4 regions of the Geodermatophilus sp. SYSU D00705 genome follow, and region 3 is predicted to be linked to each of the others. Evidence: riboswitches for the same ligand, from Rfam matches in the RefSeq annotation. Region 3 holds a riboswitch; each other region holds the start of a gene.
What was found. A riboswitch is a leader RNA that binds a small molecule or an ion and turns the genes downstream of it on or off. The one in region 3 is predicted to bind cyclic di-AMP.

Region 1: another riboswitch for cyclic di-AMP. It lies ahead of ACI78Q_RS21745 (C40 family peptidase); the one in region 3 lies ahead of ACI78Q_RS19000 (aggregation-promoting factor C-terminal-like domain-containing protein).
Region 2: another riboswitch for cyclic di-AMP. It lies ahead of ACI78Q_RS11835 (M23 family metallopeptidase); the one in region 3 lies ahead of ACI78Q_RS19000 (aggregation-promoting factor C-terminal-like domain-containing protein).
Region 4: another riboswitch for cyclic di-AMP. It lies ahead of ACI78Q_RS13740 (C40 family peptidase); the one in region 3 lies ahead of ACI78Q_RS19000 (aggregation-promoting factor C-terminal-like domain-containing protein).

Annotation. Positions count from the first base shown of each region.
Region 1 is NZ_JBJGYT010000044.1:20,833-24,771, forward strand. It holds gene ACI78Q_RS21735 (phytoene desaturase family protein) at 1-1,066, opposite strand, end outside; gene ACI78Q_RS21740 (hypothetical protein) at 1,095-1,274, opposite strand; cyclic di-AMP (ydaO/yuaA leader) riboswitch at 1,474-1,620, shown strand; gene ACI78Q_RS21745 (C40 family peptidase) at 1,636-2,691, shown strand; gene ACI78Q_RS21750 (DUF2568 domain-containing protein) at 2,868-3,245, shown strand; gene ACI78Q_RS21755 (hypothetical protein) at 3,223-3,768, opposite strand; gene ACI78Q_RS21760 (hypothetical protein) at 3,796-3,939, shown strand, end outside.
Region 2 is NZ_JBJGYT010000012.1:51,759-55,697, forward strand. It holds gene ACI78Q_RS11830 (maleylpyruvate isomerase N-terminal domain-containing protein) at 1-682, shown strand, start outside; gene ACI78Q_RS11835 (M23 family metallopeptidase) at 751-1,932, opposite strand; cyclic di-AMP (ydaO/yuaA leader) riboswitch at 1,965-2,103, opposite strand; tRNA gene ACI78Q_RS11840 (tRNA-Ile) at 2,506-2,582, shown strand; gene ACI78Q_RS11845 (hypothetical protein) at 2,674-3,063, opposite strand; gene ACI78Q_RS11850 (DUF6325 family protein) at 3,695-3,939, shown strand, end outside.
Region 3 is NZ_JBJGYT010000030.1:28,146-32,084, forward strand. It holds gene ACI78Q_RS18990 (TetR/AcrR family transcriptional regulator) at 1-123, opposite strand, end outside; gene ACI78Q_RS18995 (class I SAM-dependent methyltransferase) at 129-767, opposite strand; gene ACI78Q_RS19000 (aggregation-promoting factor C-terminal-like domain-containing protein) at 868-1,719, opposite strand; cyclic di-AMP (ydaO/yuaA leader) riboswitch at 1,947-2,094, opposite strand; gene ACI78Q_RS19005 (LLM class flavin-dependent oxidoreductase) at 2,290-3,447, shown strand; gene ACI78Q_RS19010 (FMN reductase) at 3,444-3,939, shown strand, end outside.
Region 4 is NZ_JBJGYT010000015.1:69,429-73,367, forward strand. It holds gene ACI78Q_RS13720 (SMP-30/gluconolactonase/LRE family protein) at 1-628, shown strand, start outside; gene ACI78Q_RS13725 (hypothetical protein) at 676-900, opposite strand; gene ACI78Q_RS13730 (NAD(P)-dependent oxidoreductase) at 954-1,298, opposite strand; gene ACI78Q_RS13735 (hypothetical protein) at 1,327-1,491, opposite strand; cyclic di-AMP (ydaO/yuaA leader) riboswitch at 1,851-1,977, shown strand; gene ACI78Q_RS13740 (C40 family peptidase) at 1,993-2,490, shown strand; gene ACI78Q_RS13745 (hypothetical protein) at 2,514-2,885, opposite strand; gene ACI78Q_RS13750 (HAD domain-containing protein) at 3,107-3,607, shown strand; gene ACI78Q_RS13755 (hypothetical protein) at 3,615-3,939, opposite strand, start outside.

The sequences.
Region 1 (3,939 bases), on a different contig from region 3:
GGCCGGCGGCGGCCTGCGCGTGGGCCGCGTCGAGCTGGCCCGCGGCCTCGTCGACGTGGAAGGTGCCGGCGAAGGCGATGGCGGGGTCGACGCCCGAGCGCAGCCGGGGCAGCCGCGCCAGCACCATGTTGACCTTGAGCTGGGCGCCGTCGGTGGTGGGCCGGGGCGGTGCGCCGGTCAGCCGGTCGAGCACCGCGGGCGCCGCGCCGCAGACCACGTGCCCGGCGTCCACCGCGCGCTCGGTGCCGTTGTCGTCGGTCCAGTGCACCGTGACGCCGTCGGCGCGCGGCTCCAGCGCGGTCACCGTGGCGCGGGTGACCAGCTCGGCGCCGGCCCCGCGGGCCGCGGCGGCCATGGCGCCGGTGACCGCGCCCATGCCGCCCACCGGCACCCGCCAGCGCCCCGTGCCGTTGCCGACCACGTGGTAGAGGAAGCAGCGGCCGGCGGCCGAGCCGGGGTCGTGCACGTCGGCGAAGGTGCCGATGAGCCCGTCGGTCAGTGCCACGCCCTGCACCACGTCCGAGGTCAGGTGGTCGCCCACGACGTCGGCCAGGGGGCGCTGCTGGAGGTCCTGCCACAGCTGCGGGTCGCGCAGCCGGCCGGCCAGCTCCTGAGGGGAGAGCAGCGGCTCGATGAGGGTGGGGGCGAGGTCCTCGGCCAGCGTGGCCAGGCGGCCGTAGAAGCGCTGCCAGCCGGCCAGTTCGGCGTCTGAGCCGGTCAGCGCGCGGAACGAGGCGGCCGTGGCCGGCCCCTCGTCCCGCTCCACGAGCAGGCCCGCGCCCCCGGGGACGGCGGTGTAGGAGGCCACGGCGCGGTCGGCGAGGGTCACCTCCAGGTCGAGGTCGGCGACGATCCGGTCGGGCAGGAGGCTCACCAGGTACGAGTAGGCCGACAACCGGACGTCGACGCCGGGGAACACCTGCTCGCTGACCGCGGCGCCGCCCACCCGTTCGCGGCGCTCGAGCACCAGCACCGACCAGCCGGCCCTGGCCAGGTAGGCCGCGGCCACCAGCCCGTTGTGCCCACCACCGACGACGACGGCGTCGTATGCGCCCGCTCCGCTCACCGGCGGACCGTAGCCGGTGCCGGCACCGTCAGCTGCCCTCGGCGGGCGCGTCCTCGCTCTCCTCGCAGCCCTGCCCGGGAGCCTGCTCGGCGGTGCCGCAGTCCTGCTCGTTGCGGTTCACGTCGGTGTTCCCGCCGGTCTCGGTGCTGCTGCACCCGGCGAGCACCCCGGCGAGGAGGAGGGCGGCCAGGGGGCGTCTGAGGTCCATGCGCTGGACGTGCTCGCGGGGAGCGGTCGCCAAACCCCACCGGCACCACCGGACCCACCGGTCCCGCGTGTGTGGCGGATGGAGTCGAGAGTCCACGAAATCACATCCAGGTAATTGTCACGGCAGCGTCACGGCCCTTACGGTGTGTGTGTCCGGCGGGGCGCTCCGTCACCAACCTGGGTGACACCCCGAGGACGCCGCCGAGCACGCGCCCTCCTCCCCGGGGGCGCGGGGCCGGGGACCCACCGCAGCACTGGGGTGAAGCGCGCACGGCCGTGGCCGGCGCGCCGGGCGCCTTCCCGCCCGAACCCGTCAGCTAACCCGGTAGGCGGCCGTGGAAGAAACGGAGTGCCGCCGCCCCATGGCGTCCCCTCGCACCGCCCGCCGCGCTGCCCTCGTCCTGGCCGTCACCGGCGCCCTCGGCATCACCCTCGTGCCGTCGTCCGCCGGAGCGGAGGAGCCGGCCACCGCGCAGGAGGCCGCCGCCCTGGTCGCGGCCCGCGGCCACGAGCTGGAGGTCGTCACCGAGGAGTTCAACGAGGCCCGCGAGGCCCTCGCCGCCCAGCAGGCCGCCGCCCAGCAGGCCGCCGCGGCGGTGACCGACGCGCAGGGCGCGGTGACCGCGGCCCAGCAGCAGGTCCGCGGCATCGCCCGCAGTGCCTTCACCGGCGACAGCATGGGCTCGCTGCAGGCGCTCATGACCAGCGGCTCGGCCGAGGAGTTCGTCAACCGGGTCACGCTGCTGGAGACCGTCGCCGGCCACCAGAACGTGCTGCTGGACCAGGCCGTCGCGGCCGGCGAGGTCGCCGCGGAGGCCCAGGCGGTGGCCGACCGCGCCGCCACCGAGGCCCAGGCGCAGTACGACGCCGTCGCCGCGCAGCAGGCCGACCTGCAGGAGCAGATCAACGCCTACCAGGCCGACTACGCCCGGCTGTCCGCCGACGAGCGGCGGGCCGCCCTCGAGGCGGCCGCGACCGCCCACGGTGGCGGGGCCGAGCGCGCCAGCCGCGCCGAGCGCTCCACGCCGGCGCCCGCGGCCTCCGCGCCGGTGGTGGCCGGCAGCGGGGCTGTCCAGACCGCGATCGACACGGCCATGGCCCAGCGTGGCAAGCCCTACGTCTGGGCGGCGGCCGGGCCGGGCTCCTACGACTGCTCCGGGCTCGTGCAGTACGCCTTCAAGGCCGCCGGCATCAGCCTGCCGCACTCCAGCCGCATGCAGGCGTCCATGGGCACCCAGGTGTCCCGGGCCGAGGCGCGCCCCGGTGACCTGGTCGCCTTCTACAGCCCGGTCAGCCACATCGGCATCTACCTCGGCAACGGCCAGATGGTGCACGCGCCGACCTCCGGCGACGTCGTCAAGGTCGCCAGCGTCGACGCCATGGGCGCCACGCCGCGGTTCAACCGCATCGCCGGCTGAGAAAGGGCCCCGTCCTCCCCCCTCGCCTGCTAGGGGCGGTGCCCTGGACGGGGTCATCCCGGAGCCCCGGTCGCACGACGCGACCGGGGCTCCGCGCGTCTCCGGACCTTGACCGCGCCGACGCGCTCGTGAACACTGATCTCGAAGGAGAGCACTGTTCACAACAGGAGGTCGGTATGGCGCAGGCATGGCAGTGGGCCTGGGCGGGCGTCGCGTTCGCCGCGGAGCTCGGCGCGCTCGGTGCGCTCGGGTACTGGGGCGCCACCACCGGCGCGACGACGACCGGCCGCTGGCTCCTCGGTCTCGGCCTACCCCTGGGGGTGGCCGTCCTGTGGGGCGTGTTCGCTGCGCCGCAGGCCGTGGTGCAGGTGGCCGCGCTCGCCGTCCTCGTGAAGGTCGTCGTCTTCGGGGGCGCGGTGGCCGCGCTGCTGGTCAGCGGCTCGCCGCGGCTGGCCGTCGTCCTCGCCGCGGCGGCCGTGCTCGGCACCGTGCTCTCCGGGCCCCTCACCTCCCCGGCGTCGGCGGACGCCGTCAGCGCCCCGGCCCTCCGCTGACCTCCTGCAGCAGCCCCCACACGAACCGCGCCCGGGCCCCGCCGGGCAGCGCGACCTCCCAGCGGGTGACCACGCCGGGGTCGACGCTGCGTGCCCCGGGCAGGCCGACGACGTCGTCGAGCACGTGCTCCCACACCAGCAGCCGCGCCGCGGACGCGGGTGGGACGGGTGAGCCTGGCGCCCGGACCAGGTGCTCGTTGAGCACCGACCCGCCGGGACCGGACAGCACCTCCCAGTAGAGGTGGGGCCACAGCGGCACCGGCCACCGGCGGACCTGGACGTCGAGGTCGCCGAACCGGCGGTCCTCGAGCTCGTCCGGCGGCCCGAGGACGGCGCTGCGCAGCGCCAGCCCCCGCGGGGCCCGCGGCGAGTGCTGCAGCGCCTGCCAGCGGGTGTGCGCGGCGTGCGCCTCGGCGCGGGTGGCCCCCAGCCGGGGCAGCGCCTCCGCGACCAGGTCGGGGCGCAGGTCGGCCATCCGCCGCAGCAGCACGAGGCAGAACTCCCGCCGCGCCAGTCCCCGCACGGGCGTCGACCCTGCCAGCATCCGGCCGTGCTGATCCCACCGGCCACCGCCGCCGCGATCATGGAGGGGGTGGTCACGCTGGCGTTCCGCCGCTGGGACCGGCCGCGCATGCGCCCCGGCAGCACCCAGCGCACGGCGGCGGGGGTGGTCGAGGTCGTCGACGTCACCGAG
Region 2 (3,939 bases), on a different contig from region 3:
CGGGGGTGCGGGGACACCGCCGGAGGTCGACCCGACCAACGCCCGGGTCACCGCCGCCCACCGGGACGCGACGCGGGAGGAGGTGCTGGCTGCGCTGCGGCGCAACCGCGACGCCACCGCCCGCTACCTGGCCGATGGGCCCGTCGAGCTGGACACCGCACCGGCGGTCGCGGTCGTGGGCACCCTGCCCCTGCTCAGCGTCGTCCTGGGTCAGGCGTACGAGCTGGCCGTGCACGGGCTGGATCTCACCGCGTGCGGCGCCCCGCCGGTGCCGGAGCCGGTCCTGCAGGCGGGCCTGGCGGCCCTCGCGGACGTGACCGGCGCCCTGTCCGCGTCCGTCGGCATCACCGGCGGCGCCACCCTGGCGACGCCGGAGGGCGGCTGGGCCTTCGCCGCCGACCCGGCGGGCTGGACCGTGCGGCGGGTGGCCCCGGGAGCACCGCAGGGCACCGCCGTGGAGGCGCCGGCGGACCTGCTGCTCGAGGCGGCCTCCGGTCGGGTCAACCCGGTCGCGGCGCTGGCCCGGCGGCGGCTGCGGGTGCACGAGCTCGGCGGGCTGCTCGCGCTGGCCCCGGTCGTCCAGGTCGCGCCGGGCATCCCAGGCGGGCCGATCCTGCAGCTGGCCGCGCAGACCCTCGGCGGCGTCGGCGGCCTGCTCGGGCGGCTGCGCGGCCGCCGCTGAACGCACGGCGGCCCGCGGCCGCCGGAGCACCGGGGGCCGCGGGCCGTCCGCGTCAGGTCAGGTCGAGGTCAGCACCCGCCACCGAGGGCGATGCCGTGCTGCGCCAGCCAGGGCATCGGGTTGACCCGGTTGGCGTAGAGGCCGCCCTGGTGCACCTCGAAGTGCAGGTGCGGCCCGGTTGACTGGCCACGGTTGCCGACCTCGGCGATCTGCTGGCCCGCGGTCACCACCTGGCCCGCGGTGACGGAGAACTGGTTCACGTGGCCGTAGAGGGTGATCTGACCGTCGGCGTGCTGCACGTACACGGCCAGGCCGAAGCCGCTGGCCGGCCCCGCCTGGAGGACGACGCCGTCCTCCGGCACGTAGATCGGGGTGCCGATGGGGGCGGCGATGTCGATGCCCTGGTGCATCGTGCCCCAGCGGGCGCCGTAGCAGGAGGTGAGCCGGCCGGCGGTCGGCATGCCGGTCGTGCCCTGCGCACGGGCGTCGAGCCGGGCGTTGAAGGCGGCGGCGGGGTCGGCCGCGCCCTGCGCGGCGAGCAGGCGCTCGCCGGCGGCGCGGTACTGCTCGTCGAGAGCGGCCTTCTGCGCCGCGACGGCGTCGTACTCGGACTGCGCCTCGGCGAGGTGGGCGGTGGCGGCCGCCTCGGCCTCGTCGGCGGCGCGGGCGGCCTCGTCGAGCCGGGTCACCGCGGCCCGGGCGGCCCGGTCGGCCTCCTCGACCCGCTGCTCGACGGCGAGGAAGTCGGTCAGCCGCGCGGCGCGCTGGGCGCCGAGGACGTCCATCGTCGCCGCCTGCTGCAGCAACTCGGTGGGGCTCTCGGCGTCGAGGATGAGCTCGATGTCGCCGTAGCGGTTGTCGGCCCCCATGTAGGCCTCCCGCCCCAGGGTGGCGACGTCCTCCTCGGCGGCGGCGACGTCGGCCTGGGCGGTGGCCAGCTCGGCGGCGGTGGCATCGGCCTCAGCCTGGGCGGTGGCCAGCTCCGCGCGGGCGACGAGAGCGGCGTCGGCGGCGGCCTCGGCCTCGACGGTCATCCGCTGCAGCTTCTCCTCGGCGGCGGTGACCAGCTGCTCGATGCGGGCGACCTCGGCGGCCAGGCTCTCCTGCTCGGAGGTGCCGGAGACGGTGGGGGCGGCGAGCGCGGCCGGGGTGCCGGCCAGCAGCCCGCCGACCACGGCGGCGACGACGAGCGCCCGGCGAGGCGCACGCAGCAGCCGGCGGGCCGGCGCTCCGCGCGCAGGCAGGGTCATCAGGTGGTGCAGGGTCGCCAAGGCGACGGTTCTCCCATCCTCGCGACCGCCTACCGAGTTAGCTGACGGGTTCGGGCCGGACGGCGCCCTACCCGCCTGCGTCCCCCTACGCAGGCAGGACTCACCCCAGTGGAACGGTGGGTCCCCGGTCCGTCTCGGCCCCCGGAGGGAGGCGTCGGCGGTTCGGCGGGGCCAGGCCGGTGCCCTCGTGTGTCGAGGAGCGGAACCCGGCGAGGCCGTCGGGAAAACTACCTTGAGTGACCCCCCGCGGTCACGATCGAGTAACACCTCCGGCGCGCCTCGTTGCCCGAAGGAGTGACATCCCGCTACGAGGCGTGAGTACGCGACCCCGGAGAGCTGATCTTCAGGACCGCTCCACCGCTCGCGCGACTCCCGCGGTGACCTGCGAGGACGGCCCGGGCCGCGCGGTGGGCCGCAGGCGGCCCCGGCCACGTCCCGGGCACCGGGCCGCCGCCGCTGAGATGTCGCGCACAGTTCCCCGAAACCGCCCGGCGGGCTCACCCTCACGGCCCCGTCGGCGGCCGGCCGCCATCTGGCAGGCTGGAGCACACCGGGGCGGTAGCTCAGCCGGTCAGAGCATGGGACTCATAATCCCTGGGTCGTGGGTTCGAGCCCCACCCGCCCCACCAATCGGGCCCGCAGGCCGGGGCCTCGGTCCTGCGGGCCTCGTCCCGGTCCCGGCTCAGCTCCCCCGCGGAGCGACCCGCGATGGCCCAGGTGCTATGCCGTCACGTTCGTCCACACGGTGCCGATGTTCTCCTCGCCACCACCGTGAGTCGTCGCGAGCAGGCAAGCGCTCAGCGAGGTCCCCGACGCGGTGAAGGAGAAGGGCTGGCTCACGTCGCTCTCGGCGCCCAGGTGCACCGCCATGGTGAACGGCCTGGACGTGCCCTCCTCCAGGAGGAAGAGGCCCTCACCTCGGTTCAGCCGGTCCGCTGCGTCCCGTGAGGTCACGGTCGCGTTGCCTGACACCTCTTCCCCCGGCTCGAACGTGGCGACGGTGAGCGTCTTCGGACACGTCGTGGTGACGACAGGCACCGTGCCGGCCAGGGCCGCAGGCGCGAGTACGACCCCGATCACCGTCGATGCCGCGACCGCCGGAACTGCCATGCGACGTCTTCTCACAGCCATCGCCCCTCAGCGTTGTAGCGATCGTCACCCGATGGCCGGCCTCGATCCCCTCTCTCGCTCGCGACGGCACAGCTCGCGGGCGACAGGACGGGGACCGTCCTAGCACCGGTCCGGCACGGCTGTCCAGCTGGCCGTACGCGGCGCGCGCCATCCGTGAACACCTAGGGCGGTGGACACACGAACCGCCAGTTCGAGCCGCACCCGCCCCACCGGTTCCCATCCGAGGCGCCGCCATGCTCATGCAGCCCTGAGCCCATCCGCGACCAGCAGGGTGCCGATGACGAGCAACAGCGTGATCAGCACTGCGTCGGTGCACCTGTCGGTCCACACCATCGAGGCACAGGTCACCTCCATCTACCGCAAGCTCGGCACCTCCTCCCCCAACCAGGCCGTCGACCGCGTCCGCGGCCGGCCCCGGGCAGGCGGCTCGGTGGCCGCACGGAGCCTCCCCCGCCGGCTGACGGCGAGAGCCGGCGGCGACCCCGGAGTGGCCCGGCCGGGTCCTCGCCGCGGCAGGTCGTCCTCGAGGGGTGAGGACCGGCCGGCCGAACCAGCAGATCCTCCAGTCACCCACCAGGGCCATGCCCCGGCCGACACAGGGAGGTGCGGCGTGACACAACAGGTGACCGCAGAGGCCCGCGAAGCCGTCGACGAGCTCGGACCGGTCGACTGGATCGTCGTCGAGTTCCCCGGGAGCAGGTTCAACGGAGAGATCGCCCCCGCCCTCGCCGAGCTGGTCGACCGCGGCATGGTCCGGGTCCTGGACCTGCTGCTCATCCGGAAGGACGACGACGGGACGCTCGACTTCTTCGAGCTCGGCGACGTCACCGAGTCCGACGTCGGCGCCCTGCGGGC
Region 3 (3,939 bases):
GTCGTCGACGGAGATCTCCGCCGGCGACCGCTGCGCCAGCAGCGCCTCGGCGGTGGCGAGGATCGCCCGCTCCCGGTCGTCACCGGAGGGACGGCGGGCGCGGCGGCCACGGTCGGGTGCCACGCTGCTCACGGCAGCCGCCAGACCGTCGTCCGCCGCAGACCCGGCCCCTCGGTCTCCGGGATCTCGTAGACCGCGGCGGCGGCCAGCCGGTCGTGCGGCAGGTAGGGCCGCCCCGGATCGCCCACGTACACCTCGACCCCGCGGGCGCGGGCACGGTCGAGGAACGGCAGCACCCGTTCGGTCATCTCCCGGTCGTAGCAGACGTCCCCGGCCAGGACGACGTCGATGCCGGGCAGCTCGCGGCCGAGGACGTCACCGATCACGCTCACGCCGTCGATGCCGTTGAGGCCGGCGTTGACGCCGACCGCGGTGCGGCTGAACTCGTCGACGTCACTGGCCAGCACCCACCGGGCACCGGCCAGCCGGGCGGCGAGGGCGACCAGGCCGCTGCCGGCGCCGAGGTCGAGCACCGTCCGTCCAGCGACCACCTCCGGCCGGTCCAGGACGAAGCGGGCCAGCGCCTGGCCGCCCGGCCACGCCGCCGCCCAGAACGGCGGCGCCTCCCCGGCGCCACCGTCCTCGGTCTCCATCGCCTCCCACAGGGCGACGACGTCCTCGGCCACGTGCAGCCGCACCTCCGGGACCGACGACGGCCGTCGGACCTGGGTGTGGGTACGGACGAAACCGGACGGGACGACCCTCACCGCCCGACCGTCCCACACCCGGTCCCGAGACGGCTCGAGGGGCCGCCCCTGTCAGGAGCGGCCCCTCGAACGGGTGCCCGGTGCGGGACCGGGGCGGCGATCAGTACCAGTTGTGGGCCTGCGAGTGCGCCCACGCGCCACAGGGGCTGCCGTACCGGTTCTCGATGTAGATGAGCCCGGCGTCGATCTGGCGGTAGCCGTCGGAGGTCTTCGCGATGCCGGTGCCGGCCCAGGTGGAGTTCAGGAACTGCGGGATGCCGTAGGCGGTGCTGGTGGGGTTCTGCGCGTTGGGGTTCCAGCCGCTCTCCTTGCCCCACAGGTTCTCCAGGCAGCTGAACTGCTGGGCGCTGCCGACCTTGGACATCGCGTACTCCTTGAAGGAGCCGCGGGGAGCCGCGGCGGCCGCGGGCGCCGGGGCGGCGGCAGGAGCGGCAGCGGCCGCGGCCGCGGCCTGCGCAGCGGCGGCGGCCTCACGCTCGGCGGCCTCGCGGGCGGCCTGCTCGGCGGCGGCGGCCTCCGCGGCGGCGCGCTCGGCGGCCTCGCGCTCGGCGGCCTGGCGGTCGAGCTCGGCCTGGTCGGCCGCGGCCTGCGCCTGGGCGGCGCTGGCCTCGGCGGCCTGGCGCTCGCTGCGGGAGGCGGCGAGGTGCTGCAGCGGGGCCAGGTCGGCGGCCTCCGGGGTCGCCGCGGCCGCGGCGTCGGCGGTGATGCCGAGCTGCTCGGCCACGCTGACCGACTCGGTCCGGGTGGCGGTGGCCTCGGCGTCGGGCGCGCCGCTGGCCAGGACGTTGACCACGATCGCGCCGGCCGCGGCGGCGGCCAGGAAGAACGCGGGACGGCGGCCCTTGGCCGGCAGGCCGAAGCCGCGGCGGGAGGTGGTCTGGGGGGTGGCGGCGTCGGCGGCGGGGGTCGTGGCGGCGTCGACGGCGGGGAACTGCACGGTGCGGTCGTTCATCGAGTGGGGTGCTCCGGGGCGCGAGGGCGCCCGCGGGCCTGCCGACTCGTACGGAGGGCAGCCCGGGACGCGAGGGTCTACGGGAGGGGTCCGGCGGCGGTCAGTGACGCGCGCGGCCGGTCAACGGCGAGGCGGGATCAGCGGACCGAGGAAGAGGCGCGAGGTGCGCGTGGCCCGGGATCCCTGCGAGCCGGGAGGGCCCGTGGGCGAGGCATGCGGATGCTCTCCGTTCCTTCCATGGCCGCCTACCGAGTTAGCTGACGGGTTCGGGCGGGAAGGTGCCCTACCTGCTCGAGAGCAGGATTCACCCCAGTGCTTCGATGGGTCCCCGGCTCACGTCCGCGGGAGGCGGACACGACTCGGCGGCGTCCGGCCAGGCTCCCCGGATGGGGAAGCACGACCGACCGGACCCACTCACCGTACGGGCCGTTATCGTCCTGTGACAATCCCGTGGGCCCCATCCGTCACGTGACCCTCGTCGCGGGAGAGTTCTCGGCGGATCCGGAATACGCCCGGGGCGGCGCTGTTGCACGCAGCAGTAGTTGCGCTCTCAACCACTTGGAGCACGAGATGCAGTTCGGGATCTTCTCGGTCAGCGACCTCACGACCGACCCCACGACCGGCCGCACGCCCAGCGAGGCGGAGCGGATCAAGGCGGTCGTGGCCATCGCGAAGAAGGCCGAGGAGGTCGGGCTCGACGTCTTCGCCCTCGGCGAGCACCACAACCCGCCGTTCTTCTCGTCCTCCCCCACCACCACGCTGGCCTACATCGCCGCGCAGACCTCGACGCTGCAGCTGTCGACGGCGACCACGCTGATCACCACCAACGACCCGGTGAAGATCGCCGAGGACTACGCGATGCTGCAGCACCTGGCCGGCGGCCGCGTGGACCTGATGATGGGCCGCGGCAACACCGGCCCGGTCTACCCCTGGTTCGGCAAGGACATCCGTGACGGCATCCCGCTGGCCGTGGAGAACTACGCGCTGCTGCGCAAGCTGTGGGACACCGACGTCGTCAACTGGTCGGGGCAGTACCGCACGCCGCTGCAGGGCTTCACCTCGACCCCGCGGCCGCTGGACGGCGTCGCGCCGTTCGTGTGGCACGGCTCCATCCGCTCGCCGCAGATCGCCGAGCAGGCCGCCTACTACGGCGACGGCTTCTTCCACAACCACATCTTCTGGCCGCCGCAGCACACCCAGCGGATGGTCGAGTTCTACCGCCAGCGCTACGAGCACCACGGCCACGGCTCGGCCGACCAGGCGATCGTCGGCCTCGGCGGGCAGGTCTTCATGCGCAGGAACAGCCAGGACGCCGTCCGGGAGTTCCGGCCCTACTTCGACAACGCCCCGGTCTACGGGCACGGCCCGTCGCTGGAGGACTTCAGCCGTGAGACGCCGCTGACCGTCGGCTCCCCGCAGCAGGTCGTCGAGCGCACCCTCGGCTTCCGCGACTACGTCGGCGACTACCAGCGGCAGCTGTTCCTCATCGACCACGCCGGCCTGCCGCTGAAGACGGTGCTGGAGCAGCTGGACATCCTCGGCGAGGAGGTCGTGCCCGTCCTGCGCCGCGAGTTCGCCGCGCTGAAGCCCGCGCACGTGCCCGACGCCCCGACCCACGCCTCCCGGGTCGCCGCCCGCGGCGGGGCGAAGGACGCGACCGTCCACGCGGCCGCCGACAGTGTCACGGGGCAGGCGCGCGAGGAGGCCGAGGAGGTGGAGGTCCGATGAGCACCCGCACCCTCGCCGTCGTCAGCGCCGGGCTGTCGACCCCGTCGTCCACCCGGCTGCTGGCCGACCGGCTCACCGCCGCCACCGTCGACGCCCTCCGGGCGCGCGGTGAGGACGCCACGGTCGAGGTGGTGGAGCTGCGCACCCACGCCCGCGACCTGGCCGACCACCTGGTCACCGGGTTCGCGAACGAGTCGCTGCAGGCGGCGATCGACACCGTCGTCGGCGCCGACGGGCTGATCGCGGTGACGCCGGTGTTCTCGGGCTCCTACAGCGGCCTGTTCAAGACGTTCTTCGACGTCATCGACAAGGAGTCCCTGACCGGGAAGCCGGTGCTGCTGGGGGCCACCGCCGGCACCGCGCGGCACTCGCTGGTCATCGAGCACGCACTGCGCCCGCTGTTCGCCTACCTGCGCGCGATCGCCGTCCCGACCGGCGTCTTCGCCGCCCCGGAGGACTGGGGCGGCGGCGAGGGCGTCGACCGCGCGCTGG
Region 4 (3,939 bases), on a different contig from region 3:
CCGGCACTGCGGGGGGCACCTCAACGACCTCGTCGTGGACGCGCAGGGGCACGTGTTCGTCGGCGACTTCGGCTTCGACCTGATGGGCGGCGGCGCGGCGGCGACCGCGTCGCTCAAGCGGATCGACCCGGACGGCACGGTCAGCGTCGCCGCCGACGGGCTGCAGTTCCCGAACGGCTCGGTGATCACCCCGGACGGCGGCACGCTGGTCGTCGGCGAGACGCTGGGCAACCGGTACACCGCCTTCGACCTGGGCGCCGACGGGTCGCTGACCAACCGGCGGGTCTGGGCGTCGCTGGGCCCCGAGGTCACCGGGACGACGGTCGACGAGGTGCTCGGTCAGCTGGTGGTCGCCCCGGACGGCTGCGCGCTGGACGCCGAGGGCCTGATCTGGGCCGCCGACGCGGTGGGCGGCCGGCTGGTGCGGGTGGCCGAGGGCGGGCGGGTGGACGACGAGATCTCCGCGCCGTCCGGGCTCGGGGTGTACGCCTGCATGCTCGGCGGGGACGACGGCCGCACGCTGCTGATGTGCTGCGCGCCGGACTTCTACGAGCACAACCGCGCGCCGGTGCGCGAGGCGGTGCTGCTGGCGACCGAGGTCGACGTCCCCCACGCCGGCCGGCCGTAGTCAGGCGGACGTCCGCCGGCTGTCCCGCTCCTCCGGCTGACCGGGGGTCAGCTCCCGGTGGCGCCGGGAGGCGGCTCCGCCGGGCGCGGCTGCCCGTCACTGCCGGGCACACTGGGGTCGACGGTCCCCATGGTGCCGCCCTGGGCTGCGCGCGGCTCCTCCTGCTGCGACGGCGGCCCGACCAGGTCGGGTTCCTCGCGCTCGCCCGGGTTGCCGCCGGTGGCCTCGTTGGCGCCCCCGTAGGGGCGGCCGGTCATGTTGCCCTCTGTCATCTCCGGACCTCCTCGTCCTGGGTGCGGGGGTGGGTACCCGGGGCGGGCGGCGCTCACGCGGGGGCGAGGACGCGGACCGGGGAGCCGGCGAGGAAGGCGGCGACGTCCTCGACGGCGTCGCGGAAGAACACCTCGTAGGTGGCGCGGGTGACGTAGCCGAGGTGCGGGGTGAGGACGGTGTTCGGCGCGGTCCGGATCGGGGCGTCGGCGGGCAGCGGCTCCCGGTCGTGGACGTCGACGCCTGCCCCGGCGATGCGGCCGTCGCGCAGGGCCCGGACGAGGGCGGCCTCATCGACGATCGGGCCGCGCGAGGTGTTGACCAGGATCGCGGTCGGCTTCATCCGGGCGAGCTCGGCGGCGCGGGTCAGAGCATGCGGCAGCGGCCCCTGCCCGGGGATCCGGGAGGGGCCGCTGCCGGGCGGTGGATCAGTAGCCGCGGCCCCGGCCGTAGCCCTTGCCGCCGCCCTTCTGCTTGGCCTGGTAGTCGGCGATGAACTTCTTGATCTTCGCCTGGTTCTCCGGCTTGCGGGCCTCCTGGATGACCTTCGCCGCGATCCCCGACGCCACGAGCTTCCGGATCATGCCGGCCATGTGGTTCCTCCTCGGTTGGTTGCGTTGATCGTGCCCGCCCAACGGTCCGGCCAACCACCGAGGTTCCCGTGGCGATACGTGCGGTCGTCCCCACGGACGGTCAGGACGCTCCGTATGGGGTCCAACTGCCCTTGACTTCGCTGACCTGCCCAATTGTCAGCAGCGACGGGACCTTGGTCCCGGTGTCCGACGTGGTGGGACTGCGTGTCGCGCGCGTGTCGGCCCGCGTCTCGCCCGGGCGCCCTCGCGCCGGCGCTCGCCCGGCGTGGCCGCGCGCGTGCGTCTAGCGTCCTCTGCGGTCCCGACGGGCCCCCGTTGCCGAAACCGTGGCGACACCCGTCGGACCCCGCCGAACAGGGGCGTGGCCACTGCCGCGCCCGGACCGGGGACCCACCGAAGCACAGGGGTGAAACACGGCCTGTTGCCGTGCCGGGCGACCTCCCGCCCGAACCCGACAGCTAACCCGGTAGGCGGACGGATGGAACAGGAGAACCGTCGTCGATGACGACTGCCCGCACGTCCTCAGCCCGTCGCACCATCCGTGGGATCGCGGTCGCCGCGATCGCCGGCGCCGGGATCGCCCTCACACCCGCCACCGCCTCGGCCGCCCCGGACACCATCGCCGTGTCGGCCGCGGCGGTCGCCAGCCCGGCGGCGCAGAGCGCCGTGAACACCGCACTCGCCCAGGTGGGCGATCCCTACCGCTGGGGCGCCTCCGGCCCCAACGCGTTCGACTGCTCGGGCCTGACCTCGTTCGCCTACCGGGCGGCCGGCGTCGGGCTCCCGCGCACCGCCCGGGCGCAGTCCGGCGCCGGGGTGGCGGTCTCCCGCGACAACCTGCAGCCAGGTGACCTGCTGTTCTTCTACCGCCCCGTCTCGCACGTCGCGATGTACATCGGCAACGGCAAGATGGTGCACGCCTTGCGGCCGGGGCAGCCGGTGAGGGTCGACAACGTGAGCTACATGCCGAGTTACGCCGGCGCCCGCCGCATCGCCTGACCTGCTCTGCCGGTGTCCTGTCGCTAGTGGCGGCAGGGCACCGGCGGCTGGTCGGCCGGCTGCAGCGAGAAGACCGAGCCGGCGTCGCGCGGCCAGGAGTGCAGGAACAGCAGTCCGAGGCGGGTGTTGACGAACGCCTCGGGTCCCGCCTCGCGGACCAGGTCCGCCAGGTGGGCGGTGTCGTGGTTGCGGTGCCGCTGCAGCTCGTCGCCGACGGCCAGCGTGACGACGTCCCCGACGGCCCCCATCACGACGACCGGCTGCCAGTGGGCGTCGTCGGCCTGCGCCAGCTGGACGTGCGCCGGGTGCGGGGCGTGGCCGCGGGCGAGGCGGCGGCAGGGAATCGGCGTCTCGACGCGGCTCGAACCCGGGTGCGACTCGAGGTGGTCGGACACTGGCTCCCCCTGGTTCCGTGCTCCACCGGAAGACCGGCGGACTGTCAGCGAACCACCTCGCTGCCCCGCTCGCCGGGGTGCCGAACGTCCCGGACGGCGAAGTCGCCCGTGTGGGTGCCCGCTCTGCCGTCGAGGTGACGGACGGCGACGGGTCAGCCGGGCGCGACGCCAGGAAGGGGCCGCGCTCGGGTACGAGGGTGGCCATGGCCGCGAGTGGAGACGTGCCGATCCTGCTGCTGGACGTCGACGGCGTGCTCAACGCGGCCTGCAGGGACCTCCCCGAGGGCTGGCGACGCGGGACGTTCAACGGCTTCGTGCTGTCGTGGGACCCGACGGTCACCGCCCGGCTGCGCGAGCTGCACGAGTCGGGCCGGGTGGAGATCCAGTGGCTGACGACCTGGGCCGGCGACGCCGACCGGCTGCTGGCCGAGCCGATGGGGCTCCCGCGCGGGCTGAGGGTGCACGCCCGGGAGGGGGCCGCGCCCACCGGCTTCCGCGGGCCGCTCGGGACGGCGACGGACTGGTGGAAGCTGGCCTGCGCCCGCGCGGTCGCCGAGGCCGAGCCGGGACGGCGCATCGTCTGGATCGACGACGACCTCGCCGAGCAGGCTGCCGACACCGGCGAGTGGCTGGCCGCCCACCCGCACGTGCTGGTGGTCGCACCGACCCTGGGCGTCGGGCTCACGCACGCCCAGCTCGACGAGATCGAGGCGTGGCTGTGAGGTTCGGCTACGAGACGCGGACGAAGTCGCGGCCGTTCCAGTGCCACCGCACGGTGATCGGGATGGACGGGCCCTCGGCACGGTTGTCCTCCGGCGCGTAGGCCCACATCCCGGCCACGATGTCGCCGTCCCGGACCGACAGCGCGGTCGGGTCGTAGAGCGGCGTCAGGACCGTCGACTCCTGCAGGGTGCGCGGGCTGGGCAGGACCGCGAGCCGTTCCCCGTCGGCGGCGAACACCTGGACCTCGTCGAGGATCCCGTTGGACGGCTGCGGGGAGCACTGCAGCAGCACGACCGTGTCGGGCTCGCCGTCCCCGTCGACGTCACCACTC